4 regions of the Streptomyces sp. NPDC048001 genome follow, and region 2 is predicted to be linked to each of the others. Evidence: riboswitches for the same ligand, from Rfam matches in the RefSeq annotation. Region 2 holds a riboswitch; each other region holds the start of a gene.

Region 1 (7,465 bases), on a different contig from region 2:
GCGCGGCAGCGTCGGCGAGCGTGGCCCCGGAGTCGTCCAGGTGCACCAGCAGACCGCCCGCGCCCTCCACCAGCACCAGATCGTGGCAGGCGGCCAGCTCGGCGGCCGCCTGCGCCACCCGGGCCGGCGTGACCGGCGCGGCCCCCGCCCGCCGCGCCGCCGTGGCCGGGGCCAGCGGCTCCGGATACCGGGCCAGTTCGCGCGAGGTCACGGCTCCGGCCAGCCGGGCCGCCACCGCGGCGTCGCCGTCCTCACCCGGGGCGACCCCGGTCTGCGCGGGCTTGAGCACGGCCACCGAACGGCCGCCCGCCAGCGCCGCGGCGGCGAGCGCCGCGGTCACCACCGTCTTGCCGATCCCGGTACCCGTACCCGTCACGACGATCACTGACATGCTGGTCTTCCCGTTCTCGTCCACCGACCGCCGCGCCTCGCGGCGGTCGCCACTGCCCCCGTCGGCCGCGGCCGGCCCCGGTCGCGGCGGTGCCCCGCCCCGCCGCCTTCCCGGACCGGCCGGGCGGGGCCCAGGAGGCCGGCACGGCGCCCCGCGGGGTGCCGTACCGGGCGCCGCTCTCCCGCTACGGGCGCGGCCCGCCCGGCCCGGCACCGGCCGCCCGGCCGGTGCGCCTCAGCCCGCCGCCGCTGCCGCGCACACCGCGCGGCAGACCTGCGCCAGGTCCTCGTCCCCCGTCACATACGGGGGCATCACGTACACCAGGTCGCGGAACGGCCGCAGCCAGACCCCCTCCCGGACGGCGGCGGCCGTCGCCGCCGCGATGTCGGCCTCGTGGTCCAGCTGCACCACCCCGATCCCGCCGAGCACGCGGACCTCGCGCACCCGCGGGAGCGCGGCGGCCTCGGCCAGCCCGGTGCGCAGCCCGGCCTCCAGCCGCTTCACCTCCGCCCGCCAGTCCTGCCCGAGGAGCAGGTCCAGCGAGGCACCGGCCACCGCGGCGGCGAGCGGGTTGCCCATGAACGTCGGGCCGTGGGCGAGCACCGGCACCTCGCCCCGCGAGATCCCCTCCGCCACCCGGGTCGTGCACAGTGTCGCCGCCATCGTCAGATAGCCGCCCGTCAGCGCCTTGCCCAGGCACATCACATCCGGCGACACCCCGGCGTGGTCCGCGGCGAAGAGTTCGCCGGTCCGGCCGAACCCGGTGGCGATCTCGTCGAAGACCAGGAGCACCTCGTGCTCGTCGCAGGCCTCGCGCAGCACCGCCAGGTAGGCCGGGGAGTGGAAGCGCATCCCGCCCGCACCCTGCACCACGGGCTCGACCACGACCGCGGCCGTCTCGTGCGCGTGCGCCGCGACCAGCGCGCGCAGCTCCTCGGCGTAGGTCTCGTCGTACTCCGCGGGCGGGGGCCCCGCGAACACCTGCCGGGGCAGGACCCCCTGCCACAGTTCGTGCATCCCGCCCTCGGGGTCGCACACCGACATCGGCTGCCAGGTGTCGCCGTGGTAGCCCCCGCGCCAGGTGAGCAGCCGCTGCTTGGCCGGGCGGCCGAGGGAGCGCCAGTACTGCAGGCACATCTTGGCGGCCACCTCGACGGAGACCGAGCCGGAGTCGCACAGGAAGACGTGCCGCAGCGGCTCCGGTGTGACCTCCACCAGCCGCGCGGCGAGCCGCACGGCCGGCTCGTGGGTGAGCCCGCCGAACATCACATGGCTCATCCGTCCCAGCTGGGCGGTGGCCGCCTCGTTGAGCACCGGGTGGTTGTAGCCGTGCACGGCCGACCACCACGAGGACATGCCGTCGATCAGCTCCCGCCGCCCGTGGACCTCCCGGGCCAGCCGGAGCCGGACGCCGGAGGCCGACTCCACGAGCAGCGGCTCGGTACGGCCCGGCATCGGGCCGTACGGGTGCCACACATGGGCCCGGTCCAGGTCCAGCAGCTCACCGGTGGTGAACTCAGGCATTGGGCGCCAGGTCCGTGCCCGCGCCGCGCCGCCGCACCGCGACCAGGTCGGTACGGGCTCCGGCCGGAGCCGCCTCGGGGGCGGGGGCGGACCCGGTCGCGGACGCGGTCTCCCCGGCGCCGCCGGAGCAGCCGCCCGAGCCCTCGCCGCACACGGAGCCCGCCGCGCCCGCGGAGCCGCAGCCCCCGGCCGCCCGGTGCTCCGGCAGGGTCGTCGTGCCGGCGCCCTCGACCTCGAAGCCGGCGTCGGCGATCATCTCCAGGTCCGCCTTGCCCGCCTGGCCCTCGCTGGTGAGGTAGTCGCCGAGGAAGATCGAGTTCGCCAGGTGCAGGGCGAGCGGCTGGAGACTGCGCAGATGGACCTCGCGCCCGCCCGCCAGGCGGACCTCCACGTCCGGGCAGACGAAGCGGACCATGGCCAGGATCCGCAGCGCGCGCTGCGGGGTCAGGTTCCACTCCTTGGCGAGCGGCGTGCCCTCGAAGGGGATCAGGAAGTTCACCGGCACGGAGTCGGGGTCCAGCTCGCGCAGGGCGAAGACCACGTCCACCAGGTCCTCGTCGCTCTCGCCCATGCCGGCGATCAGGCCGGAGCACGCGGACAGCCCGGCGGCGTGCGCCTTGTTCACCGTGTCCACCCGGTCGGCGTAGGTGTGGGTGGTGGTGATCTCCCCGTACGTCTCCTCGGACGTGTTCAGGTTGTGGTTGTAGGCGTCGGCCCCGGCGGCCCGCAGCCGCTCGGCCTGGCCGTCGGAGAGCAGGCCGAGGCAGGCGCACACCTCGACCTCGCCGTTCTGGTCCTTGATCGCCTCGATGGTCCTGGACACCCGGTCCACGTCCCGGTCGGTCGGGCCCCGCCCGCTCGCCACCAGGCAGACGCGCTTCGCGCCGCCCGCGACGCCCGCGGCCGCCGCCTCGGTCGCCTCCTCCGGCTTCAGCCAGGTGTACTTGAGGATCTCGGCCTTGGAGCCGAGGCGCTGCGAGCAGTAGGAGCAGTCCTCGGGGCACAGCCCGGACTTGAGGTTGACGAGGTAGTTGAGCTTCACCCGCCGTCCGAACCACTGGCGGCGGACCCGGCCGGCCGCGGCCACCACCTCGAGCAGGTCGTCGTCGGAGGTCGCCAGGACGGCGAGCGCTTCTTCACGGGTCGGCAGCTCGCGCCGCATGCCCTTTTCCACCAGCGTGTTCAGCAGGTCCATGGCGCTGATCCTGACGCACCGCACGGGCCCGGGCCAAGGAGGATGTGCACAACGGCGGTGGAATCAGGTGTGTGTATGACCACATCCCGCGCGCGCTGCCGCCCCGCTAGGGTCTGTGCGCTGCCTACAAAAGGACCGGACCCCATGGCGCAGGCCCCCCGCGATCCCGTCGACCGGATCGACCCCTTCGACTGGATCGACGAGGAGGCGCGCCACCGGGCGCGCGCCGGGCTCGTCCGCACCCTGCGCCCCCGCGAGGCCGCCTCGGAGCTGCTGGACCTGGCGGGCAACGACTACCTGGGGCTGACCCGCCGCCCGGAGGTCGCCCGGGCCGCGGCCGACGCCGCACTGCGCTGGGGCGCAGGCGCCACCGGGTCCCGCCTGGTCACCGGGAGCACCCGGCTCCACGCCGAGCTGGAGCGCGAGCTGGCCGCCTTCTGCGGCTTCGAGGCCGCGCTGGTGCTGTCCTCCGGGTACGCGGCCAACCTCGCCGCCGTCACGGCCCTGGCCGGGCGCGGTGCGCTGGTCGTCTCGGACGCCGCCAACCACGCCTCGATCGTCGACGGCTGCCGGCTCGCCCGGGCGGAGACGGCCGTGGTGCCGCACGCCGACCCGGACGCGGTGCACAAGACCCTCCAGGCGCACCCCGGGCGGCGGGCGCTGGTGGTCACGGACTCGGTGTTCTCCGTCGACGGGGACGCCGCACCCCTGGCGGGGATCGCCGGCGCCTGCCGGGAGGCGGGCGCCGCGCTGCTGGTCGACGACGCGCACGGGCTCGGCGTGCTCGGCGACGGAGGCCGGGGCGCCCCGTACGCGGCGGGCCTCGCGGGGGCGCCGGGCACCGTGGCGACCGTCACCCTCTCGAAGTCGCTCGGCAGCCAGGGCGGTGCCGTCCTCGGTCCGGCGCGTGTCGTGGAGCACCTGGTCAACACCGCCCGCCCCTTCATCTTCGACACCGGCCTCGCCCCGGCCGCCGCCGCGGGCGCCCTCGCGAGCCTCGGGGTCCTGCGGCGCGAGCCGCACCTGCCCGCCCGGGCCCGCGCGGTCGCCACCGAGCTGCACCGGCGCTTCACCGAGGCCGGTCTGACGGCCGCCCGCCCGGACGCCGCCGTGGTCTCGGTGCGGGCACCGTCGCCGGAGGCCGCGGTGCGGTGGGCAGCCGACTGCCGGGACGCCGGGCTGCTGGTGGGCTGCTTCAGACCGCCGTCGGTGCCCGACGGCGTCTCCCGCCTCCGGCTCACCGCCCGGGCCGATCTCACGGACCGCCAGGTGGCCGCCGCGGCCGGAACCGTCCTGGCGACCGCGCCGCCGGGATGAGCCCGCCGCGGCCCGCCCGGGGAGGGCGGCGCGCGGGCTGCCCTCGCCCGGCGGGCCCGGCCGCCCGTGCCGAACAGGTGCACGCCTCGGGCATCACCGCTTCGGGCGACAGTTGTCCCCTGATCCGGGCGGAACGCCTCCCCCGCCCGGTGCCGGATGGCACCCTGTCGGCGTTGGGCATTCCGGGGCGGGCCGCCCCGCGCGGCCGTCCGGACCGCGCCCCGGTGGAAGGGACCGCAACGCCATGGCAGACCGTCAAGAAGCCTCCGTCACCCTGCCGAGCGATCCGGTGTCGGTCTCCACGGCCCGGCGGTACGCCGCCGACGTGCTGGGCGCCTGGCGGCTGCCCGGGGACGGCGAACTGCGGGACTCGGTCCGCCTGATCGTCTCCGAGCTCGCCACCAACGCCGTTCAGCACACCTTCGGGCAGTCCCCGACGTTCCGCGTCGACCTGTTCCTGGAGGAGGCGGGAACCGGGGACGGCGGGCCGGGCACGGCGGCGGGACGGCTGCTGGTGGGCGTCACGGACAGCCACCCGCGCTGGCCCCGCCGGCTTCCCGCGGCGGTGCGGCAGGACAACGGGCGCGGCATGGGGATCATCCGCTCGCTCACGGCCCACCACGGCGGACGGATGTTCGTCAGCCCGACGGAGGACGGCGGCAAGACGGTGTGGGTCGTCCTGCCCCTGCCGGAACCGGAGCCGCTGACGGAGCCCGCCCTCCCGCCCCGGCACGGCCGGGGCGAGCCGGGGCCCCGGCCCCCGGCGGCAGCCGAGGCCGGGCTCGGCGGCCCGGCGGCCCGGGAGCGCCTTCCCCGGGCGGCCGGGAGCGCCTCCCCCGAGCGGCCGGTCCCGGCCGCCCAGGCCGTCCCGCCGCCGGGTCACCGCACCCGGCCGTAGGACACCCGCTTCGTCCAGATCTTGGCCAGCCGCACCACGTCGCCGGTCTTGGGGGAGTGCCAGATGCGGCCGCTCCCGGCGTAGATGCCCACGTGGTAGACGGAACCGCCGGAGTGGAAGAACACCAGGTCCCCGCGGCGGCGGTTGCCCGCGGAGATGCGGCTGGTGCGGTTGTACTGCTGCTGGGCCGTGCGCGGCAGCGCCTTGCCCGCCTTCCGGTACGAGTAGAGCGTCAGCCCCGAGCAGTCGAACCGGTAGGGCCCGGCCGCCCCGTAGCGGTAGGGCGCGCCCTTCTTGGAGGCGGCCACCCGGAGCGCCGTGCCCGCGTGGCTGCTCGACGCGGCGGCCTCCGGTGCCGCGCCCGGCACCAGGAGGGAGCCGCCCACCACGGCGGCCGTCAGTGCCGAGACGACGCCCGTGCGGGGGAGGCGGGCGCCGCGGGGGGCGGCGGGCACGGAGGAGGAGGGGAACGGAACCTGCGTCTGCGCGGTCATGCGCAACCCTTCGTCTGCCGCCTGTGAAGGGTGACCTGTCGGGTTCGGACCGCGAAGACGCCCGGCCGCCGCAGCGGCTTCACCCCGAGGAGCGGACCGGAACCACCGGTCGCCCCGTACTGCCGGGTCCTCCACTCCTGCCGATGCACTTCCGTCGACCCGACGCCCGGCACGGCGGCAGGACTCAGCGTCCGCCCGGACCGCCCCGTCGAGGTGACGGGGGCTTGTCGTCCCAGGGATCGTGACTCACGGATGTCCGATTTCCGAGTTGAAACGGCTTTTGTGAAGCCGATCACGACTGATCTGTTCGGGTGGGCAGGGGTGTTGGGGCGCCCCCGGCTCCCGCCGGAACCATCGTCGTACCAGCATCGAAACCGACCGGTTCAGCCAAATCGGTGGTCCTCGCCCGCAACTGCTCCGGAGCACGGAGTCGTCGTCCCCGCTCCACCGAACGAGGGACGAACACCGTTACCCCGTCGGCGGTTGACAGGGGCGGACCTTCCGTCAGATCCCCTCCGGCCCCGAAAGGGGCGGCAGGGTCAGGCGGTTCGTCCGCCGTTCGCCGTCGAGGGCGCGCAGCGCCCGGGCCAGGGTCGCGCTGTGCACGTCGCTCTCCCCGTTGCGGTGCATCCGGGTGAGGGCATCGCGCAGCGCGATCGCGCTTCCCACCAGCGCCTGGGCGGACCGGAGCGCCTCGTAGGTGCGCTCCGCGCGGGCCGGGTTGGCGCGGCCGAGTCGGTCGGCGGCCTGGAGGTAGCTGTCGAGGTAGGCCCCCTCGGCCCGGGTCGGCGCGGGCAGTCGCGGCGGTTCGGGGATCACGCGGTCCACCCCGTGCCGCGGCGGCCCCCGAGGACGTGGTCCACCACTCCGTACGCCTTCGCCGCCCGGGCGTCGAGCACCAGGTCCCGTTCGAGGTCCCCGGCCACCGCGGCCTCGTCCCGACCGGTGTGACGGGACGTCAGGGCCACGGTCAGCGCGCGTCGGCGCAGCAGTTCCTCGGCGTGGACCGCGAGGTCGGAGGGGCTCCCGTGGAGCGGCTCGTCCACCGCGGGCTGCCGGAGCAGGATGCGTGAACCGGGCAGTGCCGAGCGCTTGCCCGGTGTGCCGGAGGCGAGCAGCAGCGCCGCGGTGGAGTCGGCCCTGCCGATGCAGGTGGTGGCGACGTCGCAGGTGATGGCCGCCAGCGTGTCGTATACGGCGGTCATCGCCGCGAAGGGGCCGCCGGGGGAGTTGATGTGGAGCTGGATGTCCTGCCCGGGTGAGGCGTGCTCCAGGAGGAGCAGCCGGGCGACGGCGTCGTTGGCGGCGGTGTCGTCGAGCGGCGCTCCGAGGACGACGATCCGCTCGCCGAACAGCTTCGCGTACGGGTCCAGGGTGCGGGTGCCGAGCGGGGAGCGGTCGGTGAACTCGGGCAGGGCATGGCGGGAGGCGGGACGGTGCACGGCGTACCTCTTCCGGTTCCGGAGTGCTGTCCTTGAAAATGTACAGGACGTACGTATCTCCGTCCCGGGAACGACGGGGAGCCCCGCCCGCCCGGGCGCCGGGCGGCGCTCGCCGCCGGAGGGCTCCCCGGCCCTCGCCGCGGAGTGGCAGGGGGCTCCGCAATCCCTCGCCCTACAGCCTTTGACCTGGCCTTTCGTCTCCCG
Region 2 (7,465 bases):
GCAGGACCGCGCACGAACCGAAGCGCGCCGTGCAGCTGCTGCACCTGCCGCTCACCCACGGACGGCCCCTCACGGTCGACAAGGTCGCCGCCCTGCACACCTCGCACGACAGGGCCATCGGCGACCCCCTGCACGCGGCGTCCGACCGCGCCCGGCGCGCGCCGGGCTTCGAGGAGCTGCTGGAGTCCCACCGCGGTGCCTGGCGGCGGCTGTGGAGCCGGGCCGACCTCGACGTGCCGGGGGAGGCGGGCCGGATCCTGCGGCTCCACCTCTTCCACGTCCTGCAGACCCTCTCCCCGCACACGGCCGACCTGGACGTGGGCGTGCCCGCCCGGGGCCTGCACGGGGAGGCCTACCGCGGCCATGTGTTCTGGGACGAGCTGTTCGTGCTGCCCTACCTCAACCTCCGCTTCCCCGAGGTCTCCCGGGCCCTGCTGACCTACCGCCACCGCCGCCTGGAGCGCGCCCGGCTGCTGGCCCGCGACTGCGGCCACCGCGGCGCCCTCTACCCCTGGCAGAGCGGGAGCGACGGGCGGGAGGAGACCCAGGAGGTGCACCTCAACCCGCGCTCGGGGCGCTGGCTGCCCGACCACTCGCACCTCCAGCACCACGTCGGATCGGCGATCGCGTACAACGTCTGGCAGTACTGCGAGGCGAGCGGCGACACGGAGTTCCTGTACACCAGGGGTGCCGAGATGCTGGTCGGGATCGCGCGCTTCTGGGCCGACTCCGCGGCCTACGACCCCGGGCTCGGCCGCTACCGGATCCGCGGGGTCGTGGGCCCCGACGAGTACCACGACGCCTACCCCGGCGCCGACCGCCCGGGGATCGACGACAACACCTACACCAACGTCACCGCCGCCTGGGTGCTCGCCCGCGTCCTCGAACTGGCCGGTGGCCTGCCCGCTCCGCGCCGCAGCGAGCTCTTCGGGCGCACCGGGCTCACCGGCACCGAGCTGGCGCACTGGGAGGAGGTGTCCCGCAGGCTGTACGTGCCCTTCCACGACGGGGTGCCGAGCCAGTTCCACGGCTACGGCGACCTGGCCGAACTCGACTGGGAGGGTCTGCGTGCCCGCCACGGGGACATCCGCCGCCTCGACCGCGTGCTGGAGGCCGAGCACGACACGGTCAACCGCTACAAGGCCTCCAAGCAGGCCGACGTGCTGATGCTCGGATACCTGTTCTCCCCCGACGAGCTCGGGGGTCTGCTGCGCCGCCTGGGCTACGCCATGGACGAGGACGTCTGGCACCGCACCGTGGACTACTACCTCCACCGCACCACCCACGGCTCCACCCTCAGCGGACTGGTGCACGGCTGGATCCTGGCCCGGGTGCGCCGCGGCGAGGCGTGGGCGTACTGCCGCGAGGCCCTGGAGGGCGACATCGCCGACCTCCAGGGCGGCACCACCGAGGAGGGCGTGCACCTCGGCGCCATGGCCGGCACGCTCGACCTCGTGCAGCGGGGTCTGAGCGGCATGGAGACCCGCGCGGGCGCCCTGTGGTTCGACCCGGTCCCGCTGCCGCAGCTCGCCCAGTACGGGTTCTCGTTCCGCTACCGCGGCCACTTCGGGGTGCGGGTGCGGGTGCGGCCGGGTGAACTGAGCGTCGGTGTGCCCGCCTCCTCGCAGGGCCCGCCCGTGGAGGTGCGCCTGGGCGGCGCCGTGGTGACCGTCGACCCGGGAACCGTGCGCACCCTGCCGATCCCGTCCGCCTGACGCCGCCCGCCGCCCAGGAGCGCGCCCGCCCCTCCCGCGCGGGCCGGGGCGGCGCGGGAGGCGGCGTCTCAGGCCTCCGGGGCGGGCACGTCGTCGCTCGCGTAGTCCAGCCGGTCGACGACGTCGACCACGCCGTCGATGCTCTCGCACAGCCGCACCACGATCCGCGCCAGCGAGCGGCGCTCCAGGGTGCCGCTGAGCGTCACCCGGCCGTCGGCCACCTCCACGCCCACCGCGGCGGGGGAGACACCGAGCGTGCCGGCGAGCACGTCCTCGACGATCTCCTCCTGGATGGCGCGGTCGCGCCGCAGGAAGAGCCGGAGCAGGTCGCTGCGGCTCACGACGCCGGCGAGCCGTCCGTCCTCCGCGACCACGGGGAGCCGCTTGATGCGGTGGTCCTCCATGACGCGGGCCGCCTGCACGGCGCTCCAGCCGGGACGGGCGACCACGGCGGGGCTGCTCATCAGGCCTTCGGCGGTGTCGGCGCTGGTGCCCCCGGTATGGCGGCGCAGCAGGTCGGCCTCGGAGACGACCCCCACGGGCCGCCCCTCGTCGTCGACGACGGGCACGGCGGTGATGCCGTACTCGTCGAGCAGCCGGGCGATCTCCTTGAAGGCCGTGCCGCGCTGGGCGACCACCGCCTGCGGGGTCATCAGGTCGGCTACCGAGCGGTGTCTCATCGTGCACCAGTCCAGGGGGTCATCGCGGCGCCTCCAGTCCGTCCGGGTCCTCTTGGGGACAGTATTTCCGAGTCTGTCCCCGGTCGGCCGGGAGGGTGGTGAATGCCGGGCCCGCCGTGCGGGCCGGGCGGGCGCTGGCTACCGTGGGCGCGGGGCGGGGCACGTGCCGTGACCGGACCGCCGACAGGAGAAGGTGGCGACCATGCCCGGACAACCGCAAGCGGACTCAGGCGGCGCGGGCCGGGACCGCGCAGGCAGCGACATCGGCCGCCGGGCGGCCGCCCGCCGCCGGGAGCTCGGGCTCTCGCGGGAGGAGGTCGCCCTGCGGGCGGGCTCCGCGCCCGGGTACCTGCAGTACCTGGAGGAGAGCCCGGCCGCGCCCGGGATGGGCTTCCTGCTGCGGCTGGCGGACGCCCTGGAGACCACCGTCACGGCGCTGACCGGTGGTGACGCGGACCTCCCGGCCGGTGCGGGCCGTGCGGGGTACCACCCGGAGCTGGTGGAGCTGGATGCCGAGGAGTGCTGGGACCTGCTCGGCGCGCACGGTGTGGGCCGGGTCGCGGTCGCCACGACGGAGGGGCCGGCGATCCTCCCGGTGAACTACCTGGTCACCGAGGGCGAGGTCGCCTTCCGTACCGGTCACGAGTCGCTGCTGGGCCGTTCGGCGGGGCGTGAGGCCGCCTTCGAGGTGGACCACATCGACGAGGCCTTCAGCCAGGGCTGGAGCGTGCTGGTCGTCGGCGCGGCGCGCCGGGTCACCGACGAGGAGGAGGGGCGGAGGCTGGATCGCGAGGCCTACTCCGCGCCCTGGGCCGGGGGCGGGCGGGAGCTGTGGATCGCGGTCGCCCCGACGCGGATCACCGGGCGGCGGATCCTGGTGCGCGGCGCCCCCGGGCAGTCGTAAGCCTCATTTCGGACATGCATCCATATATGCCGCGAGGGGAGCCGTGCCACCGCCGCCTCACCGGCGCGACTGAATGTCCGATTTGGCCGCCAATGAATTCATTGGCGGCCTTTGCTCCATCGCTGGTGACATCGGTCACCCGGCCTGCCCCGCGCAGTGGATCTCCCCTGCCCTTCTCCGTTTCCTGCAAAGGGAACTGACGGAACGGAAGTCGATCTCGGGCGCCCTCTCCCGGTGCTTTCGGCGCCCCGCGCATTGCGTGTGTGAATTGCGGGCTTGTTGTGCCGCCGGTGCCTCGCCTACGGTCACGGCATTCCGGACGGGACGCCGAATCCTGCCGCTGTCCGGTATTCCGACCAGATCACCCGAACTCGGCAGGAGCGGGGGAACCAGGTAAGTCGCCGGACCGGCGTCCGCCAAGGACGCCGGGACGGCTCGGGGTGAAGCCGTGCGCTCGCACGGCCGGGCATCTCCAGCCCGAACCCGACAGCTCACCTCGCAGGCGACGGAGAGGAACTCACCATGCCTGCACAGGGTAAGCACCGCCGTCCCCGCTCCCGCCGCATCGCCCTCGGCCTCGTCGCCGTCGGAACGGGCGGCGCAGCCCTCGCCCTCCCGCTCCTCGGGGCGACGACCGCCAGCGCCGCACAGCCCGCCCACGCTCCCGCCGCCCCGGCCGCCGCCGTGGCCGCTCCCGCCGTCGCGCAGCAGAGCGCCCCCGTGACGTACTCCGTGGTCGCCGGCGACTCGCTGTCCGCCATCGCGGTGGAGCACTCGGTGGACGGCGGCTGGCAGAAGCTCTACCAGGACAACCGCGAGGCCGTCGGCGACAACCCCTCGCTGATCCACCCCGGTCTGGAGCTGACCATCGGCGGCGGGCGCGCCGAGGCCGACCGTGCCGACCGCTCCGCCGAGCGCGCCCCCGCCGCCACCGGCACCGCGGGCAAGTCCGCCCCGGCCGCGCAGACCGCCGCCGTCACCTACCCGGACAACCTGGACGGCTGGATCCGCGAGGCGCTGTCCATCATGAAGAAGCACGGGATCCCCGGCAGCTACGAGGGCATCCACCGCAACATCATGCGCGAGTCCTCCGGCAACCCCCTCGCGATCAACAACTGGGACATCAACGCCCACAACGGCGTCCCCTCCAAGGGCCTGCTCCAGGTCATCAAGCCGACCTTCGACGCCTACCACGTCGCGGGCACCAAGCACGACCAGTACGACCCGGTCGCCAACATCGTCGCCGCCTGCAACTACGCGGCCGACCGCTACGGCTCGATCGACAACGTCGACAGCGCCTACTGAGCCGCACCCGCCCCGACCGCCCGGCCCCCGCAGCGGCCCGGCGCGGACACCGCAGACGCCCGGAGGGCGCACCCCGAACGGGGTGCGCCCTCCGGCGCCGTCCGCGGACCGGTCCCGGCCCGCGGTCGCGTCACCTGCGCATGACCTCCGGCTCGTGGCGCCGCAGGAAGCGGGCCACCAGGAAGGCGCAGAAGGCCCCGAGGGCCAGCAGCACGCCCATGTCGAGCATCCAGGCCCCGGCCTCGTGGTCCCACAGCGGGTCCGTACTGGCCGGGTCGTCGGTGTTGGGGTTGATCCGGTTGAAGTCCAGGGTGGTGCCCGCGGCCGCCACCGCCCAGCGCGAGGGCATCAGGTACGAGAACTCGTTGACGCCGACCGTCCCGTGCAGGACGAACAGGCAGCCGGTGAAGACGACCTGGACGATGGCGAACATCACCAGCAGCGGCATGGTCTTCTCGGCCGTCTTCACCAGTGCCGAGATGATCAGGCCGAACATCATCGAGGTGAAGCCGAGGGCCATGATCGGCAGGGACAGCTCCAGCAGCACCGCGCCCCCGAGGACCAGCCCCTCCTCGGGCAGCTCGCGGGTGGCGAAGCCGATCGCGCCGACCAGCGCACCCTGGACAGCGGTGATCATCCCGAGGACGATCACCTTGGACATCAGGTACGCCGAGCGGGACAGGCCGGTGGCCCGCTCCCGCTCGTAGATCACCCGTTCCTTGATCAGCTCGCGGACCGAGTTGGCGGCGCCCGCGAAGCAGGCGCCCACCACCAGGATCAGCAGCACCGTGGTGGCCGTGCCGTTGGGGATGATCCGCCCGGTCTGCTCGTTGACGTTGACCAGCAGGCCGTTGTCCGGGTTGATCACCAGGCTCACGGCGCCGAGGACGGCCGGGAGCACCAGCATCAGGGCCATGAAGCCCTTGTCCGAGGCGATCACCGAGACATACCGCCGGATCAGGGTGAACAGCTGGGAGCCCCAGCTCTGCGGCTTCGGCGGCTTCAGCTGCTGCGGCGGCATCTGCACCGCCTGCGGGGCGACGGCGTCGATGTCGGCGGCGTACATCTGGTAGTGCTGGGAGCCCTTCCAGCGGCCGGCCCAGTCGTAGTCCCGGTAGTTCTCGAAGGCCGAGAACACGTCCGCCCACGTGGTGTAGCCGAAGAAGTTCAGCGCCTCCTCGGGCGGGCCGAAGTACGCCACCGCACCGCCGGGCGCCATCACCAGCAGCTTGTCGCAGAGCGCGAGTTCGGCCACGGAGTGGGTCACCACCAGCACGGTGCGGCCGTCGTCGGCGAGACCCCGCAGCAGCTGCATCACATCGCGGTCCATGCCCGGGTCGAGGCCGGAGGTCGGCTCGTCCAGGAAGATCAGCGAGGGCTTGGTCAGCAGCTCCAGGGCCACCGAGACGCGCTTGCGCTGCCCGCCGGAGAGCGCGGTGACCTTCTTGTCCTTGTGGATGTCCAGCTTCAGTTCGCGCAGCACCTCGCCGATGCGCGCCTCGCGCTCGGCCTCCGTGGTGTCGGCCGGGAAGCGGAGCTTGGCCGCGTACTTCAGGGCCTTACGGACGGTGAGCTCCTTGTGCAGGATGTCGTCCTGCGGGACCAGACCGATGCGCTGGCGCAGCTCGGCGAACTGCTTGTAGAGGCTGCGGTTGTCGTAGAGGACGTCGCCCTGGTCGGCGGGCCGGTAGCCGGTCAGCGCCTTGAGCAGGGTGGACTTCCCGGAACCGGAGGGGCCGATCACGCCGATGAGCGACTTCTCCGGCACGCCGAAGGACACGTCGCGCAGGATCTGCTTGCCCCCGTCGACGGTGACCGTGAGGTGGCGGGCGGAGAAGGAGACCTCGCCGGTGTCGACGAACTCCTCCAGCCGGTCGCCGACCAGCCGGAAGGCGGAGTGGCCGACGCCGACGATGTCGCTCGGGCCGATCAGGACCGTGGAGGACTTGGCGATGGGCTGGCCGTTGACGTACGTGCCGTTGTGGGAGCCCAGGTCGCGGATCTCGAAGCGGCCGTCGGGGGTCGCGACGAACTCGGCGTGGTGGCGCGAGACCTGGAGGTCGGAGACGACCAGCTCGTTCTCCAGGGCACGTCCGATGCGCATGACGCGGCCGAGTGCCAGCTGGTGGAAGGTGGTCGGGCTGCGGTCGCCGTAGGCCGGGGCGGGGTCCTGCCGCCCGGCGCCCTGCTGGTGCGGGACCTGCGGTGCCCCCGGCGTCCCCGCCGCGTGCGGGGGAGCCTGCGCCCCCTCGCCGGCGGGCGCGGGTGCGGCGGCGGGCCCGGACCAGGCCCCGGGCGCACCGGCCTGTGCGGCGGCGTGGGGCGCGGCGGCGGGCTGGGCGCCGTATCCGCCCGGCGCCGGGGCGGAGAAGGCCAGCAGCGGGCCGTCCGTCGCGTTGCCGAGGTGGACGGCGGCGCCGGGCCCGAGTTCCGTCTGGTGGATCCGCCGGCCGCCCAGGTAGGTGCCGTTGGTGCTGCCGTGGTCCTCGACGGCCCAACTTCGGCCGTTCCAGCTGAGCGTGGCGTGCCGCCACGAGACCCGGGCGTCGTCGACCACCAGGTCACCCTGCGGGTCGCGGCCGAGCGTGTACGTCCTGGACGGATCGAGGGTCCAGGTCCTTCCGTTCAATTCCAGTACGAGTTCCGGCACTCCATGCCCCACTAGTTGTCCCCCGAGCGCCCCCCGTCGCCGGGAGTCTAGGGATGGCGAACATCGTGGGGAACTATTTCAGGCCCGGTCCGGAATCCGAAAGCCAGGCCGCGGGAAGACCGCCTTCGGTACCCAGTTGGGACCTTCGTCACCGCACGGCGACGGGAGGCGCGGCGGTGCGGCGCGGGCCGCTCCTCGACACGGCGGGGGC
Region 3 (7,465 bases), on a different contig from region 2:
GCATCGCGGCGGGCGGGTCGTCGTTGCCGAGGGAGCCGAAGTTGCCGTGGCCGTCGACCAGGGGAAGGCGCATGGAGAAGGGCTGCGCCATGCGCACCAGGGCGTCGTAGATCGAGGCGTCGCCGTGCGGGTGCAGCTTGCCCATGACCTCGCCGACGACCCGCGCGCACTTCACGTAGCCGCGGTCGGGGCGCAGGCCCATCTCGTTCATCTGGTAGACGATGCGGCGGTGCACCGGCTTCATGCCGTCCCGCGCGTCCGGCAGTGCCCGTGAGTAGATCACCGAGTACGCGTACTCGAGGAAGGAGCCCTGCATTTCGTCCACGACGTCGATGTCGAGGATCCTCTCCTCGAACGCCTCCGGCGGTGGGGTCTTCGTGCTGCGGCGGGCCATCGCGGCTGCTGCTCCTTCACGTACCAGTGTGGATCCGACGCGCACCATTGTGGACCGTCCCGCCGACAACGCCCTCACGACCCGGAAGAGGGACGCGGAGGCCGGACGGGAACTTCGCCACCCGCTGGTGCGCTTGCATAGGGTGGCAGGACTCTTTCACATCGCGATCGAAGGGACGTACATGCCCATGGGTCACACGGCCACAGGCCAGGCCGGCTCCGGCGGCCTGACAGCGACCGAGCATCGGCTGGCCAACGGCCTGCGCGTGGTGCTCTCCGAGGACCACCTGACCCCGGTCGCCGCGGTGTGCCTCTGGTACGACGTGGGCTCCCGCCACGAGGTCGAGGGGCGCACCGGGCTGGCGCACCTCTTCGAGCACCTCATGTTCCAGGGCTCGGGGCAGGTGAAGGGCAACGGCCACTTCGAGCTCGTCCAGGGGGCCGGCGGCTCCCTCAACGGCACCACGAGCTTCGAGCGGACCAACTACTTCGAGACCATGCCCGCGCACCAGCTGGAGCTCGCCCTCTGGCTGGAGGCCGACCGCATGGGCTCGCTGCTCGCCGCACTCGACGACGAGTCCATGGAGAACCAGCGCGACGTCGTCAAGAACGAGCGCCGACAGCGCTACGACAACGTTCCCTACGGCACCGCCTTCGAGCGCCTGACGGCCCTCGCCTACCCCGAGGGCCACCCCTACCACCACACCCCGATCGGCTCGATGGCGGACCTGGACGCGGCGACCCTGGAGGACGCCCGGGCCTTCTTCCGCACCTACTACGCCCCGAACAACGCGGTGCTGTCGGTCGTCGGGGACATCGACCCCGAGCAGACCCTGGCGTGGGTCGAGAAGTACTTCGGGTCGATCCCCGGTCACGACGGCAAGCACCCGCCGCGCGACGGCTCCCTGCCGGACGTCATCGGCGCGCAGTTGCGCGAGGAGGTCGTCGAGGAGGTCCCGGCGCGCGCGCTGATGGCCGCCTACCGCCTTCCGCACGACGGCACCCGCGCGTGCGACGCGGCCGACCTCGCCCTCACCGTGCTCGGCGGCGGCGAGTCGTCCCGCCTGCACAACCGGCTGGTCCGCCGCGACCAGACGGCCGTGGCCGCCGGGTTCGGCCTGCTCCGCCTGGCCGGCGCGCCCTCGCTCGGCTGGCTCGACGTGAAGACCTCGGCCGGTGTCGAGGTACCGCGGATCGAGGCCGCCGTCGACGAGGAACTCGCCCGCTTCGCCGCGGAGGGACCGACTCCGGAGGAGATGGAGCGCGCCCAGGCCCAGCTGGAACGCGAGTGGCTGGACAGGCTGGGCACCGTGGCAGGCCGCGCCGACGAGCTGTGCCGCTACGCCGTGCTCTTCGGGGACCCCCAGCTGGCCCTCACCGCGGTGCAGCGGGTGCTGGACGTCAGCGCGGAGGAGGTGCAGGCGGTCGCCAAGGCCAGGCTGCGCCCGGACAACCGGGCGGTGCTGGTCTACGAGCCGCTGGCCGCCGACGAGTCGGCGGAGAACGCCGCAGAGACCGACGAGCCCGCACAGAACGTTGCGACCGAGGGGGCCGACCAGTGAGCGACGCTGCCGTGACCATGGACTTCCACCCGCAGCCCACCGCCGGGGAGCCCCGGCCCTGGGCGTTCCCCGCCCCCGAGCGCGCCACCCTGGACAACGGCCTGACGGTGCTGCGCTGCGACCGTCCCGGCCAGCAGGTCGTGGCGGTCGAGGTACTGCTCGACGCGCCGCTGGACGCCGAGCCGGAGGGTCTCGACGGCGTCGCCACGATCATGGCCCGGGCGCTCTCCGAGGGCACCGACCGCCACAGCGCCGAGGAGTTCGCCGCCGAGCTGGAGCGCTGCGGGGCCACGCTCGACTCGATGGCCGACCATCCCGGTGTGCGGGTCTCCCTGGAGGTGCCCGCCTCCCGGCTGCCCAAGGCGCTCGGGCTGCTGGCCGACGCCCTGCGTGCCCCGGCCTTCGACTCCGGCGAGGTCGACCGCCTGGTCCGCAACCGCCTGGACGAGATCCCCCACGAGATGGCCAACCCGGCCCGCCGTGCGGCCAAGCAGCTCTCCGCCGAGCTGTTCCCGGCGGCGCTGCGCATCTCCCGCCCCCGGCAGGGCACCCAGCAGACCGTCTCCCGGATCGACGCGGCCGCGGTGCGGGCCTTCTACGAGGCCCATGTCCGGCCCGCCACGGCCACCGCCGTGGTCGTCGGCGACCTCACGGGTCTCGACGTGGACGCCGTGCTCGCCGGGACCCTGGGCGCCTGGACGGGTGACAAGGCGGCGCAGCGCCCCGTCCCCGCGGCCACCGCCGACGACACCGGCCGTGTGGTGATCGTGGACCGGCCCGGGGCCGTGCAGACCCAACTGCTGATCGGGCGCGTCGGCCCCGACCGCCATGACAGCGTCTGGGCGGCGCAGGTGCTCGGCACCTACTGCCTCGGCGGCACCCTGACCTCCCGCCTGGACCGGGTCCTACGCGAGGAGAAGGGCTACACCTACGGGGTGCGCGCCTTCGGGCAGGTGCTGCGCTCCGCGCCGGACGGCTCCGGGGCCGCGCTGCTGGCGATCAGCGGGTCCGTGGACACGCCCAACACGGGCCCGGCCCTGGACGACCTGTGGAAGGTGCTGCGGACGCTCGCCTCCGAGGGGCTGACGGACGCCGAGCGGGACGTGGCCGTGCAGAACCTTGTCGGTGTCGCGCCGCTGAAGTACGAGACGGCCGCCTCCGTGGCGGCCACCCTTGCGGACCAGGTGGAGCAGTTCCTGCCCGACGACTACCAGGCGAGGCTGTACGCGCGGCTCGCGGGGACGGGGACCGTGGAGGCGACCGCGGCCGCGGTCGGCGCCTTCCCGGTCGACCGCCTGGTCACCGTGCTCGTCGGCGACGCCTCCGCGATCCGGGAGCCGGTGGAGGCCCTGGGGATCGGAGAGGTGACGGTGGTCGCGGGCTGACCGCCGCCCGCGTACGGGGGGACGGGTCCTCGGGCGTCTGCCCGGATCCGAGGGCCCGTCCCCTATGTCCTGAATGAGCGATTGATCTGGCTCTTTGGCGTAAGTGGCGTTATGTCATGTGGCGTGTATGACAAAAGCCCTTGTCCGTTTGGTGATGGGCCCTCCGACTGCCTAGCGTCGGTCCGGCTGTCCGCCCCGTACCTGCCGCACCGGCGGCACCGGACAGTCATCGCCGAGTCCCCGCAGGGTGTGAGCCCGGGGAGCCGGGGACCCAACTCCCCGCCCGTGGAGGGCGGCGGAGCGTTCTCCCTGGGGTGAATCGGGGGCCTTCGTCCGCGGAGGCGCCCGTAGGAGACCTTCCTGCTCCGAACCCGTCAGCTAACCCGGTAGGCGAGACGGAAGGAAAGGATCCGCCTCTCCATGGCGTTCACCCGTGCCACCGGGAAGCATCGTGCCCCGAGCCGCCTGACGCGCAGGACCGCGAGCCTCGCCGGTGCCGCCACGCTCGCCACCACCGGCGTCGTGGGCGGTCTCGCCTCCCCGGCCCTCGCGGCCGAGCCCCTGGCGGCCACCCCCGAGGACACCGGTCTGACGCAGGTCATCTCCGTGGAGACCTCGCTCGCCGACGAGATAGCCGACCAGGCCGCCGCGCAGCGCGAGGCCGCCGAGGAGGCCGCGGCGAAGCGGCGCGCCGCCGCCAAGGCCCGGGCCGAGGCCGAGCGCCGGGCCGAGGAGCGCGCCAGGGAGCTGCGCGAGGCCGAGGAGCGCGCCGCCCGTGAGGCCGAGCGCAAGCGCCTGAACGCCTACCGCCTCCCGGTGGCGGGCTCCCATGTGACCACCGGCTACCAGGCCGGCGGCGCCCTGTGGTCCTCGGGCAGCCACTCCGGTGTCGACTTCCGGGCCCCGATGGGCAGCTCCGTGGTCGCCGTCGGCGCCGGCACCGTCGTCGAGGCCGGCTGGGGCGGCGCGTACGGCAACAACGTGGTGATCCGGATGGACGACGGCACCTTCACCCAGTACGGGCACCTGTCCTCCGTCGGCGTCGGGGTGGGCCAGCGGGTCGCGCCGGGCCAGCAGATCGGCCTCTCCGGCTCCACCGGCAACTCCACCGGCCCGCACCTGCACTTCGAGGCGCGGACGACGGCGGAGTACGGCTCCGACATCGACCCCGTCGCCTACCTCCGCTCCCACGGCGTCGGCGTCTGACCCCCTGCGGCCCGCCCCGTCCGGGTGGGCCGCCCGCACCGGGCCGCCGTCCCGTCCCCGTGCGCCGGGCGGTCCGCACCGCGGACGGCCCCTCCGGCCCGCGGCGGTCTGGGCCGGATCCGTGTCCCGGCCCTCACCCGTGCCCCTGCCTTCACCCGTCCGGTGTCCCCTCGGCGGGGGTCCTCCCGTCCCTCGCGGGGAGGGCCTCCGCCGTCGCGGCCGACTGTTCCACCGATTCCGGCCAAAAGGCCAGAAGATTATGTGTGGATTCCGGTCGCCCTTCGGAAAACCCCGCCGACTGGAATAGAGTCACGGGACACGCGTCAGCCGGCGCTGGTTTCGTGCGGATACGGCGGAGGTTCGGTCATGCGCATTCCCGCGCACTCTGTATGCACGGCTATTCGCGACGACATCGTCTCCGGCGTCTTCCGGCGCGGCAGCCGCCTGACCGAGGAGCAGCTCGCCCGCCGCTACGGCGTCTCCCGCGTCCCTGTCCGCGAGGCCCTGCGGACCCTTGAGTCGGAGGGGTTCGTGGTGACCCGGCGGCACGCCGGGGCGCATGTCTGCGAGCCCACCGAGCAGGAGGCCGCCGACCTGCTGGAGGTCCGCACCCTGCTGGAGCCCCTCGGCGCGGCCCGTGCGGCCCAGCGGCGCAGCGAGGCGCATCTGAGGGTCCTGAGGGGCCTGGTCCGGCTGGGGCAGGACCGCGCCCGGCGCGGTCAGGGCGAGGATCTCAGGTCCCTCGGCACCTGGTTCCACGAGACGCTCGCCCAGGCCAGCGCGAGCCCCGGGCTGATCGCCCTGCTGACCCAGCTGCGCCACAAGGTGGCGTGGATGTACGCGGTCGAGCCCGCGGCGGCACCCGTCGAGGAGTGGGTGGAGCACGGCGCCATCGTGGACGCGGTCGCCCGGGGCGACGTGGAGCGCGCCCGCGCCCTGACGGCCCTGCACGCGGAGCGGTCCGCAGCGGCCCACCGGCTCCGCCGCGTGGAGCCCGTGAGGACCTCGCAACATTCCGTAAACACCGAACGCGTCCGCACGTAACACGAGGTCCGTATACAAAGGGGTGACGGGGGAGGGGCGTCCTTGCGATGCCCTCCCGGAATTGCGTGTATTTCCGTCGCGCCGGGTGCGTTGCTTCGCATGAATTCACGGCCCTGGATCGCGGGGGAATTCATCCGGGGAATTGCGGTGCCGCGTGCGGCGGCCGGCCGGTATCCGCGCCGGCGGTGGACGGTGGAGGGACCCCCGGACCCGGCGGACCACGGAGGTGTGCGCACCGCAGGGCGGCCCGGACCGGCAGTGAGCCGCGGCACCCTCCGGGGTGCCGCGGCTCACCGGGCGCGGACGTGCGGACGGCCGCCGGGGCCGCCCGCTGCGGTCAGACCGTCTCGGGCAGCTCGTCGAGGCCCTCGGCGACCAGCTTGGCCAGGCGGTCGAGCGCGGCGTCGGCGTCGGTGGCCTCGGAGGCGAGCACGATCTCCTCGCCGCCCTTGGCGCCGAGCCCCAGCACGGCCAGCATCGAGGCGGCGTTGACCGGGGCGCCGTCCGCCTTGGCGATGGTCACGGGGACCCCGGAGGCCGTGGCGGCACGGACGAAGATGGACGCGGGGCGGGCGTGGAGGCCCTCGGCCCAGCCGACATTGACGCGACGCTCAGCCATGGTGTTGCCCTTCGAGTGCTACGGGTTGTCTAGACCAGTGTGGCATACGGTCCGGCGTGCCCCCGCCGGGGCGGGAGCCCTCCCGGTCAAGGGGCGGACGGGCCTCAGCCTGCCCCCGGCCGCCCCGGTACGCGAGCGCAGGTACCGCCGTACGCTTGGCCCATGCCCACGCGGACCGAGCCGGAGCACGCCTACCCCGACCACTGGGAAGCCGACGTCGTGCTGCGCGACGGCGGGACGGCCCGCATCAGACCCATCACCCCCGCCGACGCCGACCGGCTCGTCAGCTTCTACGAGCAGGTCTCCGACGAGTCGAAGTACTACCGCTTCTTCGCCCCCTATCCCCGCCTGTCCGACAGGGACGTGCACCGCTTCACCCACCACGACTACGTGGACCGGGTGGGCCTGGCCATGGCCGCGGGGGACGAGTTCATCGCGACGGTCCGCTACGACCGCGTCGACGAGCGGGGCCGTCCGGCCGCCTACCCGGCCGACTCGGCCGAGGTCGCCTTCCTGGTCCAGGACGCCCACCAGGGCCGGGGGGTGGCCTCCGCGCTCCTGGAGCACATCGCCGCCGTCGCCCGGGAGCGGGACATCCGCCGCTTCACGGCCGAGGTCCTGCCCGCCAACACCAAGATGATCAAGGTCTTCCGGGACGCGGGCTACACCCAGCGGCGCAGCTTCGAGGACGGCTCCGTCCATCTCACTCTCGACCTGGAACCCACCGCGAAGTCCCTCGCCGTCCAGCGCGGGCGCGAGCTGCGCGCCGAGGCGCGCTCCGTGCAGCGGCTGCTCGCCCCCCGCTCGGTGGCCGTGGTCGGCGTGAGCCGCCGTCCCGGCGGGGTGGGCCGGACCACGCTGGGCAACCTGCTGGCCTCCGGCTTCACCGGCCGCCTCCACGCCGTCAACCGTGCCTTCCCCGAGGACCTGCGCACGGTCGACGGCGTCGCTGCGGTCCGGTCGCTGGGCGAGATCGGCGAGCCGGTGGACCTCGCGGTCGTCGCCGTCCCCGCGGAGCGCGTCCCCGAGGCGGTCGCCGACTGCGGTGAGCACGGCGCCCAGGGGCTGGTGGTGCTCAGCGCGGGGTATGCCGAGAGCGGCGCCGAAGGGCGGGAACGCCAGCGCGAACTCGTGCGCCAGGCCCGCTCGTACGGCATGAGGATCATCGGCCCCAACGCCTTCGGGATCATCAACACCGCCGAGGAGGTCCGCCTCAACGCCTCGCTGGCCCCCCGGTCACCCGCCCCGGGGCGGAT
Region 4 (7,465 bases), on a different contig from region 2:
GGCCTCGGGCGCGAGGCGGCCGGTGCGGTCGACGTCCTGCCCGAGGCGCACGATCGTCATCCGGCGGTCGAGTTCGACGAGCCGCCCCGTGGCGGCGTCGACGTCGGCGACCAGGAGCCGGATGGAGTTGGTGCCGCAGTCGACGGCGGCGACGCGGGTCATCGGGCGTCCTCCCCGGACTCGCCGTTCCCGGCGCAGCCGGAGACGCAGGGCCCCTTGCGCCACCACTCGGGGAGCATGGCCAGCGCCTCGTCGCCGAGCGGGTTGACGCCCGGCCCGGCCGCAAGCGCATGGCCGACGAGCACATGGAGGCACTTCACCCGGTCGGGCATGCCCCCGGCACTCGGGAAGCCCTGGAGGACCTCGACGGCGTCGCGGCGGGCGATGTAGTCCTCGTGGGCCGCGCGGTAGGCGGCGGCCAGCTCGGGATCGGTGGCGAGGCGCGCCTGCATCTCCTTCATCACGCCCTCGGCCTCCAGGGTCCCGATCGCGGAGGCGGCACGCGGGCAGGTCAGGTAGTAGAGCGTGGGGAAGGGAGTCCCGTCCGGCAGGCGCGGCGCGGTCTCGACGACGTCCGGGCGCCCGCAGGGGCAGCGGTGGGCGATCGCGCGCAGTCCGCGCGGCGGGCGGCCGAGCTGCTGCTCGAACGCGATCACGTCCGCCTCGGTCGGCTCGGTGTGCTCGGTGGTGGGAGGAGGGGTGTCCATGCCTGCCTTGCTGCTCTGTCCGCTGATGGGTTCGTTCGCTGGTGTCGTGCCGTGCGCCGGTGGCGGCGCGGGGTCCGGGTGCGGCCCGGGGCCGGATGCGCCGGCGGCCCGGCCGGGCGCGCTCGGCGTCCTCTACTCGCGGTCGGCGTCGTCGACCCCGTTCCACACGTTGGAGTACCAGGGCCGGTCGCCGGCGCCCGGGTCCTCCCGGCGCTCCTCGGCCGCCTCCGGGTCGATGACCGTGTAGCCGGTCTCGCCGGGGAGCACGTAGTGCAGGTGCTCCCGGGCCAGCCGCCGTACGTAGGCGTCGTCGCGGAGCCGGGCCTTCTCGTCGCGCAGCCGCTCGACCTGGGCGCGTGCCTCGTCCATCAGCCGCTCCTGCTCGGCGATCTCCGCACGCTGCGAGACGTACTGGCGCATCGGGTAGGCGAGCGCGACGACCAGGGAGCAGACGACGAGGGCGAGGAACGCGGCCCGGCCGGTCAGCCGGGAGCGGCGGTCCTGGCGGCGGTTCTGGGACCGGTAGACGCGCGCGGCGGTCTGCTCCCCGAGCAGCCGCAGCCTGGTCGCGGTGGAGAACCGGTCGGGCTCCGGCCTGCGCGCCATGGTCTCGCCTCCCCTTCACACGCGGACGTCCCCGGACACGGTACGGGACCGGGGACGGGGACGTACGGAGGCGTGGTGCACGGGCGCCCGCCGGGGCCGCCGGTCCGCGAGGCGGACGTCGGCGGTCCCGGGGGCGCTGGCGCCTACTGGTCCGCGGAGCGGAACCGGGGGAAGGCGGAGCGGCCGGCGTACACCGCGGCGTCGTCGAGGATCTCCTCGATGCGCAGCAGCTGGTTGTACTTGGCGACGCGCTCGGAGCGGGCCGGGGCACCGGTCTTGATCTGGCCGCAGTTGGTGGCGACGGCCAGGTCGGCGATGGTGACGTCCTCGGTCTCGCCGGAGCGGTGGGACATCATGCACTTGAAGCCGTTGCGCTGGGCGAGCTCGACGGCGTCCAGGGTCTCGGTGAGCGAACCGATCTGGTTCACCTTGACCAGCAGGGCGTTGGCGATGCCCTCCTCGATGCCGCGGGCGAGGCGCTCGGGGTTGGTGACGAACAGGTCGTCGCCCACGAGCTGGACCTTGGTGCCGAGCTTGTCGGTGATGACCTTCCAGCCGGCCCAGTCGTCCTCGAAGAGCGGGTCCTCGATGGAGACGAGCGGGTAGGCCGCGACGAGCTCCTCGTAGTACTCGGTCATCTCGGCCGCCGAGCGCGACTTGCCCTCGAACTCGTAGACGCCGTCCTTGTAGAACTCGGACGCGGCGACGTCGAGGGCGAGCGCGATGTCCTTGCCCGGGACGTAGCCGGCCTCCTTGATCGCCTCGATGATGAGGTCGAGGGCGGCGCGGTTGGAGTCCAGGTTGGGCGCGAAGCCGCCCTCGTCGCCGAGGCCGGTGGACAGGCCCTTGGTCTTCAGCACCTTCTTGAGGGTGTGGTAGACCTCGGTGCCCCAGCGCAGCGCCTCGGAGAAGGACTCCGCGCCGATCGGGGCGATCATGAACTCCTGGATGTCCACGTTGGAGTCCGCGTGCGAGCCGCCGTTGAGGATGTTCATCATCGGCACGGGCAGCAGGTGCGCGTTCGGGCCGCCGAGGTAGCGGAAGAGCGGCAGGTCGGATGCCTCGGAGGCCGCGTGGGCGACGGCCAGGGAGACGCCGAGGATGGCGTTGGCGCCGAGCGAGGACTTGTCCGGGGTGGCGTCCAGGTCGAACATCGCCTGGTCGATCAGGCGCTGCTCGGTGGCGTCGTAGCCGACGAGCTCCGGGCCGATCTGCTCGATGACGGCGAGGACGGCCTTCTCGACGCCCTTGCCCTGGTAGCGGTTCTGGTCACCGTCGCGGAGTTCGAGGGCCTCGAACGCACCGGTGGAGGCGCCGGAGGGGACGGCAGCACGGCCGGTGCTGCCGTCGTCGAGGCCGACCTCGACCTCGACCGTGGGATTGCCTCGGGAGTCCAGGATTTCCCGGGCTACGACGACGTCGATGGACGGCACGAGCATCTCCTTCTGGGATGTGACGCGAGATAGGTGCAGAGGTCTGCTTGGCCTTGCGCCAAGAGCCTAACCGCCCCGGGGTGAAAGCCCGGCCGATGCCCGCCCCGTGGGACGAAAAAGGACATCACAACCCGTCGAACCGGACATACAGCGGCCATCTACCCGCCGGTAACTCCGTGGGGGCTCCGGCACGGACGGGGGAACGGAGCCCGGAGCGCAAGGACCCCGGCCCGGCGCGTTCGGGGGAAGGTGCGCCGGGCCGGGGCCGGCCCGTGGCCGCCGGGGCGGAGGGAGAGGCCGCCCGCGGCGGAGGCGGAGGGTCAGCGCAGGTGGAGCTGCTGGCCCGGGTAGATCACGTCGGCGCTCTGCAGCACGTCCTTGTTCAGCTCGAAGAGCTTCTTCCAGCCGCCCTCGACCTTCTCGGCCTCGGCGATGGCGCTCAGGGTGTCGCCGGCCTTGACCGTGTACTCGCCGTCGCCCTTCTTGACGGCCTTCGGCGTCGCGGGGGCGGACTGCTTCGGGGCCTCGGCCCGCTCGGAGCGGGTGGTCGGGACCTCGGCGCGCTGCTGCGGCTGCTCGGCCGCGGCGCCGCCGTAGGGGGTGCTGGAGAGGTTGACGCCGCAGCTCGGCCAGGCGCCCTTGCCCTGGCCCGCGAGGACCTTCTCGGCGATGGCGATCTGCTGGGCCTTGGACGCCTTGTCGGCGGTGGCGGCGTAGGCGGTGCCGCCGTAGGCGGCCCAGGTGGAGGCCGAGAACTGGAGGCCGCCGTAGTAGCCGTTGCCGGTATTGATGGACCAGTTGCCGCCGGACTCGCACCGGGCCACGGCGTCCCACTCGGCGGCGGTCGCGGCGGAGGCCGGGCCGGCGGTGAGCAGCGGGGCGGCGACGGCCGCTCCGGCGACGCCGACGAGGGCGGCGACGCGCGAGACACGGGACGGACGGCGGTGCTTGGCGGTGCCGGAACGCAGCATGGATGGACTCCTCACCGACGCCTGCGAGGTGAGCTGTCGGGTTCGGGCCGGAAGGAATGCCCGGCCGCGCTGCACGGATGCGCGCGGCTTCACCCCGAGCCGTCCCCGGGCAGCCCTTCCGGGCCGCCGGGACCGGCAACGTACCTTGGGTCCCCCGCTCCTGCCTTCGGCGCTTTTCGAGCGTCGACTGTTCCCCCCGACCGACGGCAGGATTCGGCGTGACGGTCAGCGGTGCCCACCGGTGGCGAGCGGTTCCGACGGTAAACACACCTCTCCCCGATGTTCGAATACGAACATCGGGGAGAAACCGGACGAACCGCCAGGGCCGAATGAACCGTTTCCGCAGGTAGAGGTAGAGGTGACCGAAATCGACTGGTGAAACCGGCCAGTTGCGGCGAAGAGACCCTTGTCTCACTTGCGCAGAACGGACAACTCCGGACCTATCGCCGGGTGGAAGGGGCTTACGGAGCGGGGGATTCCGCGGGCTCCGCGCCCAGATCGAGAGTCTGACCGGGGAGGATCAGGTCCGGGTCCTCGCCGACGACGGCCTCGTTGGCCTCGTAGAGCGCCGACCAGCCGCCGGGGACCTCGCCCTGCTCGGCGATGCCCCAGAGGCTGTCGCCCTCCTGCACGGTGTAGGAGCCCTCGGGCGCGGCCCCGGCCGCGCCCTCGCGCACCGACCCGTCACCGCGCGAGGGGTGGCCGTCGCCCTCGCGCGCCTCGTCCGGCCGGGCCTGGCCCGCCTCTTCCGCGGGGGCCCCGCGGTGCTTGCCGCGGCCCGCGGAGCCGACGGCCCCCTCGTGCTCCTCCGCGGAACCCTCGGCCCCGGGGGCGCCCGCGGCGGGCTCCGCCGGTGCGGAGGGCTCCGCGGACGGCTCCGAGGAGGGCTCCACGGGAGCGGCGGACGGGGCCGCCACCCCGTCGGAGGTCACGGACGGGGAGGGAGAGGGGGAGGCGGCGGCCTGCTCCGCCGCGCGCTCGCCCGGCATGGGGCCCGGCCCCTCCGCCACCGGCCCGCTCTTCGGGGAACCGGTCCCGGGGGCCTCGGCGGCGGGAACGGCCGCCTCCGGCTCCAGGCCGGGGTCGAGGGCGCTGTCGGGGCCGTCGTCGGTCAGCCCCGCCACGACGGAGCACGCCTGCCAGGTGCCGGCCCCCCGGGCGTCCAGCACCCGCTCCGCGACGGTGATCTGCTGGGAACGGCTCGCCAGGTCCGCGGTCGGTGCGTACGCCGTGCCGCCGAAGGACTCCCACGCCTCCTGGGACAGCTGGAGCCCTCCGTAGAAGCCGTTGCCGGTGTCGATCGACCAGTTGCCGCCCGACTCGCATTCGGCGACGCGATCCCAGGTCGCGGCGTCGGCGGCGGAGGCGGATCCGGCGCCGAGCAGCGGGATGGCGATGGCCGATCCCGTCACCCCCGCCGCGACGACGATGGCCGGTGCCTGGCGGGGGCGGCGGTGGCGTCCGTTCCCGGAGAGCATGCGGTTGCCTTTCGCGTGACTACAGGGGACCGTGCGGCGGTTGTCAGCCGCCGAGGTCGACGTGAACGTAGCCGTATTCGAACGTAAGTCACAAGTCGATGCACTGCAGATTACGTAAAAGTCACAACCCTGACGGAGCGTCAACTACTCTCCGGGGTGAACTCGACCGGCAGAGTGCGCAATCCACGCATGATGAGCCCCCCACGCCACCGCAAATCGCCTGGATCGCCCGCATCTCGCAGATCGGGCAACCGGGTCAGCAGGGTAGCGAGGGCCGTCTGCCCCTCCAGCCGCGCCAGCGGGGCGCCGAGGCAGTAGTGGATGCCGTGCCCGTAGCCCAGATGCTGGTTGTCGCGGCGGGTCAGGTCCAGGGTGTCGGGGGCGTCGAAGCGGGCGGGGTCCCGGTCCGCCGCCGCGAGCACCACCAGTACCGGGTCGCCCACCCCGACGGACTGCCCGCCGAGGCTGAGGGGCTCGGTGGCGAACCGCCAGGTGGCCAGCTCCACCGGCCCGTCGTAGCGCAGGAGTTCCTCCACCCCGGTCTCCAGCAGCCCGCTCTCCCCGGCCGCCAGCGAGGCCTGGAGCAGCGCCCGCTGCTCCGGGTGGCGCAGGAGCGCGTGGACCCCGTTGCCGATGAGGTTCACGGTGGTCTCGAACCCGGCGAACAGCAGGATGAACGCCATCGCCGCGGCCTCGTTCTCGGTCAGGTGCTCGCCGTGGTCCGAGGCGGCGATGAGCCCGGAGAGGAGGTCGTCGCCCCCGCCCTCGCCGAGTTCCGCGCGCTTGCGGTGGATCAGCTCGGCGAGATAGCCCCGCATCTTCTTCACCGAGCGCGCCACGCCCCCGCGGGGACCGCCGCCGTGGCGGATCATCATCCCCGCCCAGTCCCGGAAGTCGTCCTGGTCCTCGCGCGGGACGCCGAGCATGTCGCAGATGGCGTAGATGGGGAGCGGGAACGCGAACTCGTGGATCAGGTCCGCCTCGCCCCTCGCCGCGAAACCGTCGATGAGCCGGTCGGTCAGCTCCTGCACCCGCGGCTCGAAGGCGGCGACCCGGCGCGGCGTGAACGCCTTGGAGACCAGCCTGCGCAGCCGGGTGTGGTCGGGCGGGTCGATGTTGAGCAGATGCGTCATCAGCTCCGCCTTGCGCTCCCCCGGGATGCCGGTCCTGCCCCTGGCGTGCGCCGGTTCGTCGTGGTGCGCCGGGTTCTTCGACAGCCGCTGGTCGGCGAGGGCCTGGCGGGCGTCGGCGTAGCGGGTCACCAGCCAGGCCTCCACGCCCGAGGGCAGGACCGTGCGGTGCACCGGCGCGTGCTCGCGCAGCCACGCGTAGGCCGGATAGGGGTCGGTGGCGAACTGCCGGCTGAAGAGCGGGGGGACGGGCCCGCCGGCACCCGTGCGGGGGCATCCGCCCGGCGCGGCCCCGGGCTGCTCCCGCCCCGCGCCCGGACCGTCGGGTGCGGGGGAACCGGGACCCGGCGCGTCCGCCGCCGGGGACCGCTGCGGGCCGGGCGGCTCCGGCCGTTCGTCCGGGGTGTGCGGGGTGCTCGGCGTGCTCGGGGCGTTCACCCCTCGACGCTACCCGGGCCGCCCTCCGCCGCACGGATCGCGTCCCGGTAGGCGCGGGCCGCCGCCCGCAGCGCCGCCTCGGGGTCGGTGCCGTCCGCCTCCGCGCGGACCGCCAGGCGCAGCAGCTCCCAGCCGACCCCCTCACCGGACGGCGGCTCCACGGCGAGGCCCGCCGTACGCGCCCGGGAGGCCAGCTTGGCGGCGAGCGCCAGACCGGGCTGGCCCAGCGGCACCCCCTCGGTGACCGAGGTGCGCTGCTTCTCCACGGCCTTGGTGCGCAGCCAGTGCGCCTTGACGTCCTCGGGGGTCTCGGCATGCGCGTCGCCGAAGACGTGGGGGTGCCGGTGGACCAGCTTCTCCACGATCCCGGCGGCCACGTCGTCCACGGAGAACGGCTCCTCCTCGTCCTCCTCCGCGATCCGGGCGTGGAAGACCACCTGGAGCAGCACGTCGCCGAGTTCCTCGCGGAGCTCCGTGCGGTCGCCGTCCTCGATCGCCTCGACCAGCTCGTACGCCTCCTCGATGCCGTACTTCGCGAGGCCCCGGTGGGTCTGCCGCGAGGACCAGGGGCAGGAGCGGCGGATGCGGTCCATGACCTCGACCAGATCCAGCAGCCGGGCGCCCGGCAGGTCGTAGGAGCCGGGCAGCAGCTCCAGCTCCGGCATCCGCACCCGGCCCGAGCCGCCGAGGCGGGCCAGGGCG

What was found. Region 2 has a riboswitch for cyclic di-AMP ahead of ACGF15_RS00040 (transglycosylase SLT domain-containing protein). Riboswitches for the same ligand answer to the same signal wherever they lie in the genome.
Region 1: it holds a riboswitch for cyclic di-AMP, as region 2 does, so the genes downstream of both, ACGF15_RS14960 (C40 family peptidase) here and ACGF15_RS00040 (transglycosylase SLT domain-containing protein) in region 2, are expected to answer to the same signal.
Region 3: it holds a riboswitch for cyclic di-AMP, as region 2 does, so the genes downstream of both, ACGF15_RS10920 (M23 family metallopeptidase) here and ACGF15_RS00040 (transglycosylase SLT domain-containing protein) in region 2, are expected to answer to the same signal.
Region 4: it holds a riboswitch for cyclic di-AMP, as region 2 does, so the genes downstream of both, ACGF15_RS28170 (transglycosylase family protein) here and ACGF15_RS00040 (transglycosylase SLT domain-containing protein) in region 2, are expected to answer to the same signal.

What each region holds. Positions count from the first base shown of each region.
Region 1 is NZ_JBIDBN010000007.1:205,994-213,458, forward strand. It holds gene bioD (dethiobiotin synthase) at 1-391, opposite strand, end outside; gene ACGF15_RS14940 (adenosylmethionine--8-amino-7-oxononanoate transaminase) at 626-1,915, opposite strand; gene bioB (biotin synthase BioB) at 1,908-3,110, opposite strand; gene ACGF15_RS14950 (8-amino-7-oxononanoate synthase) at 3,255-4,427, shown strand; partial or broken gene ACGF15_RS14955 (ATP-binding protein) at 4,672-5,124, shown strand; gene ACGF15_RS14960 (C40 family peptidase) at 5,307-5,819, opposite strand; cyclic di-AMP (ydaO/yuaA leader) riboswitch at 5,823-5,977, opposite strand; gene ACGF15_RS14965 (hypothetical protein) at 6,324-6,638, opposite strand; gene ACGF15_RS14970 (ATP-dependent Clp protease proteolytic subunit) at 6,635-7,261, opposite strand.
Region 2 is NZ_JBIDBN010000001.1:4,834-12,298, reverse strand. It holds gene ACGF15_RS00055 (glycoside hydrolase family 65 protein) at 1-1,715, shown strand, start outside; gene ACGF15_RS00050 (CBS domain-containing protein) at 1,784-2,395, opposite strand; gene ACGF15_RS00045 (helix-turn-helix domain-containing protein) at 2,598-3,299, shown strand; cyclic di-AMP (ydaO/yuaA leader) riboswitch at 3,652-3,817, shown strand; gene ACGF15_RS00040 (transglycosylase SLT domain-containing protein) at 3,822-4,604, shown strand; gene ACGF15_RS00035 (FHA domain-containing protein) at 4,735-7,254, opposite strand.
Region 3 is NZ_JBIDBN010000005.1:91,925-99,389, forward strand. It holds gene ACGF15_RS10905 (DNA topoisomerase IV subunit A) at 1-394, opposite strand, end outside; gene ACGF15_RS10910 (pitrilysin family protein) at 576-1,955, shown strand; gene ACGF15_RS10915 (pitrilysin family protein) at 1,973-3,340, shown strand; cyclic di-AMP (ydaO/yuaA leader) riboswitch at 3,561-3,748, shown strand; gene ACGF15_RS10920 (M23 family metallopeptidase) at 3,761-4,546, shown strand; gene ACGF15_RS10925 (GntR family transcriptional regulator) at 4,913-5,590, shown strand; gene ACGF15_RS10930 (HPr family phosphocarrier protein) at 5,928-6,209, opposite strand; gene ACGF15_RS10935 (GNAT family N-acetyltransferase) at 6,372-7,465, shown strand, end outside.
Region 4 is NZ_JBIDBN010000020.1:55,196-62,660, forward strand. It holds gene ACGF15_RS28150 (exopolyphosphatase) at 1-162, opposite strand, end outside; gene ACGF15_RS28155 (DUF501 domain-containing protein) at 159-707, opposite strand; gene ACGF15_RS28160 (septum formation initiator family protein) at 840-1,313, opposite strand; gene eno (phosphopyruvate hydratase) at 1,457-2,752, opposite strand; gene ACGF15_RS28170 (transglycosylase family protein) at 3,067-3,717, opposite strand; cyclic di-AMP (ydaO/yuaA leader) riboswitch at 3,721-3,899, opposite strand; gene ACGF15_RS28175 (transglycosylase family protein) at 4,179-5,195, opposite strand; gene ACGF15_RS28180 (cytochrome P450) at 5,336-6,763, opposite strand; gene ACGF15_RS28185 (nucleoside triphosphate pyrophosphohydrolase) at 6,760-7,465, opposite strand, start outside.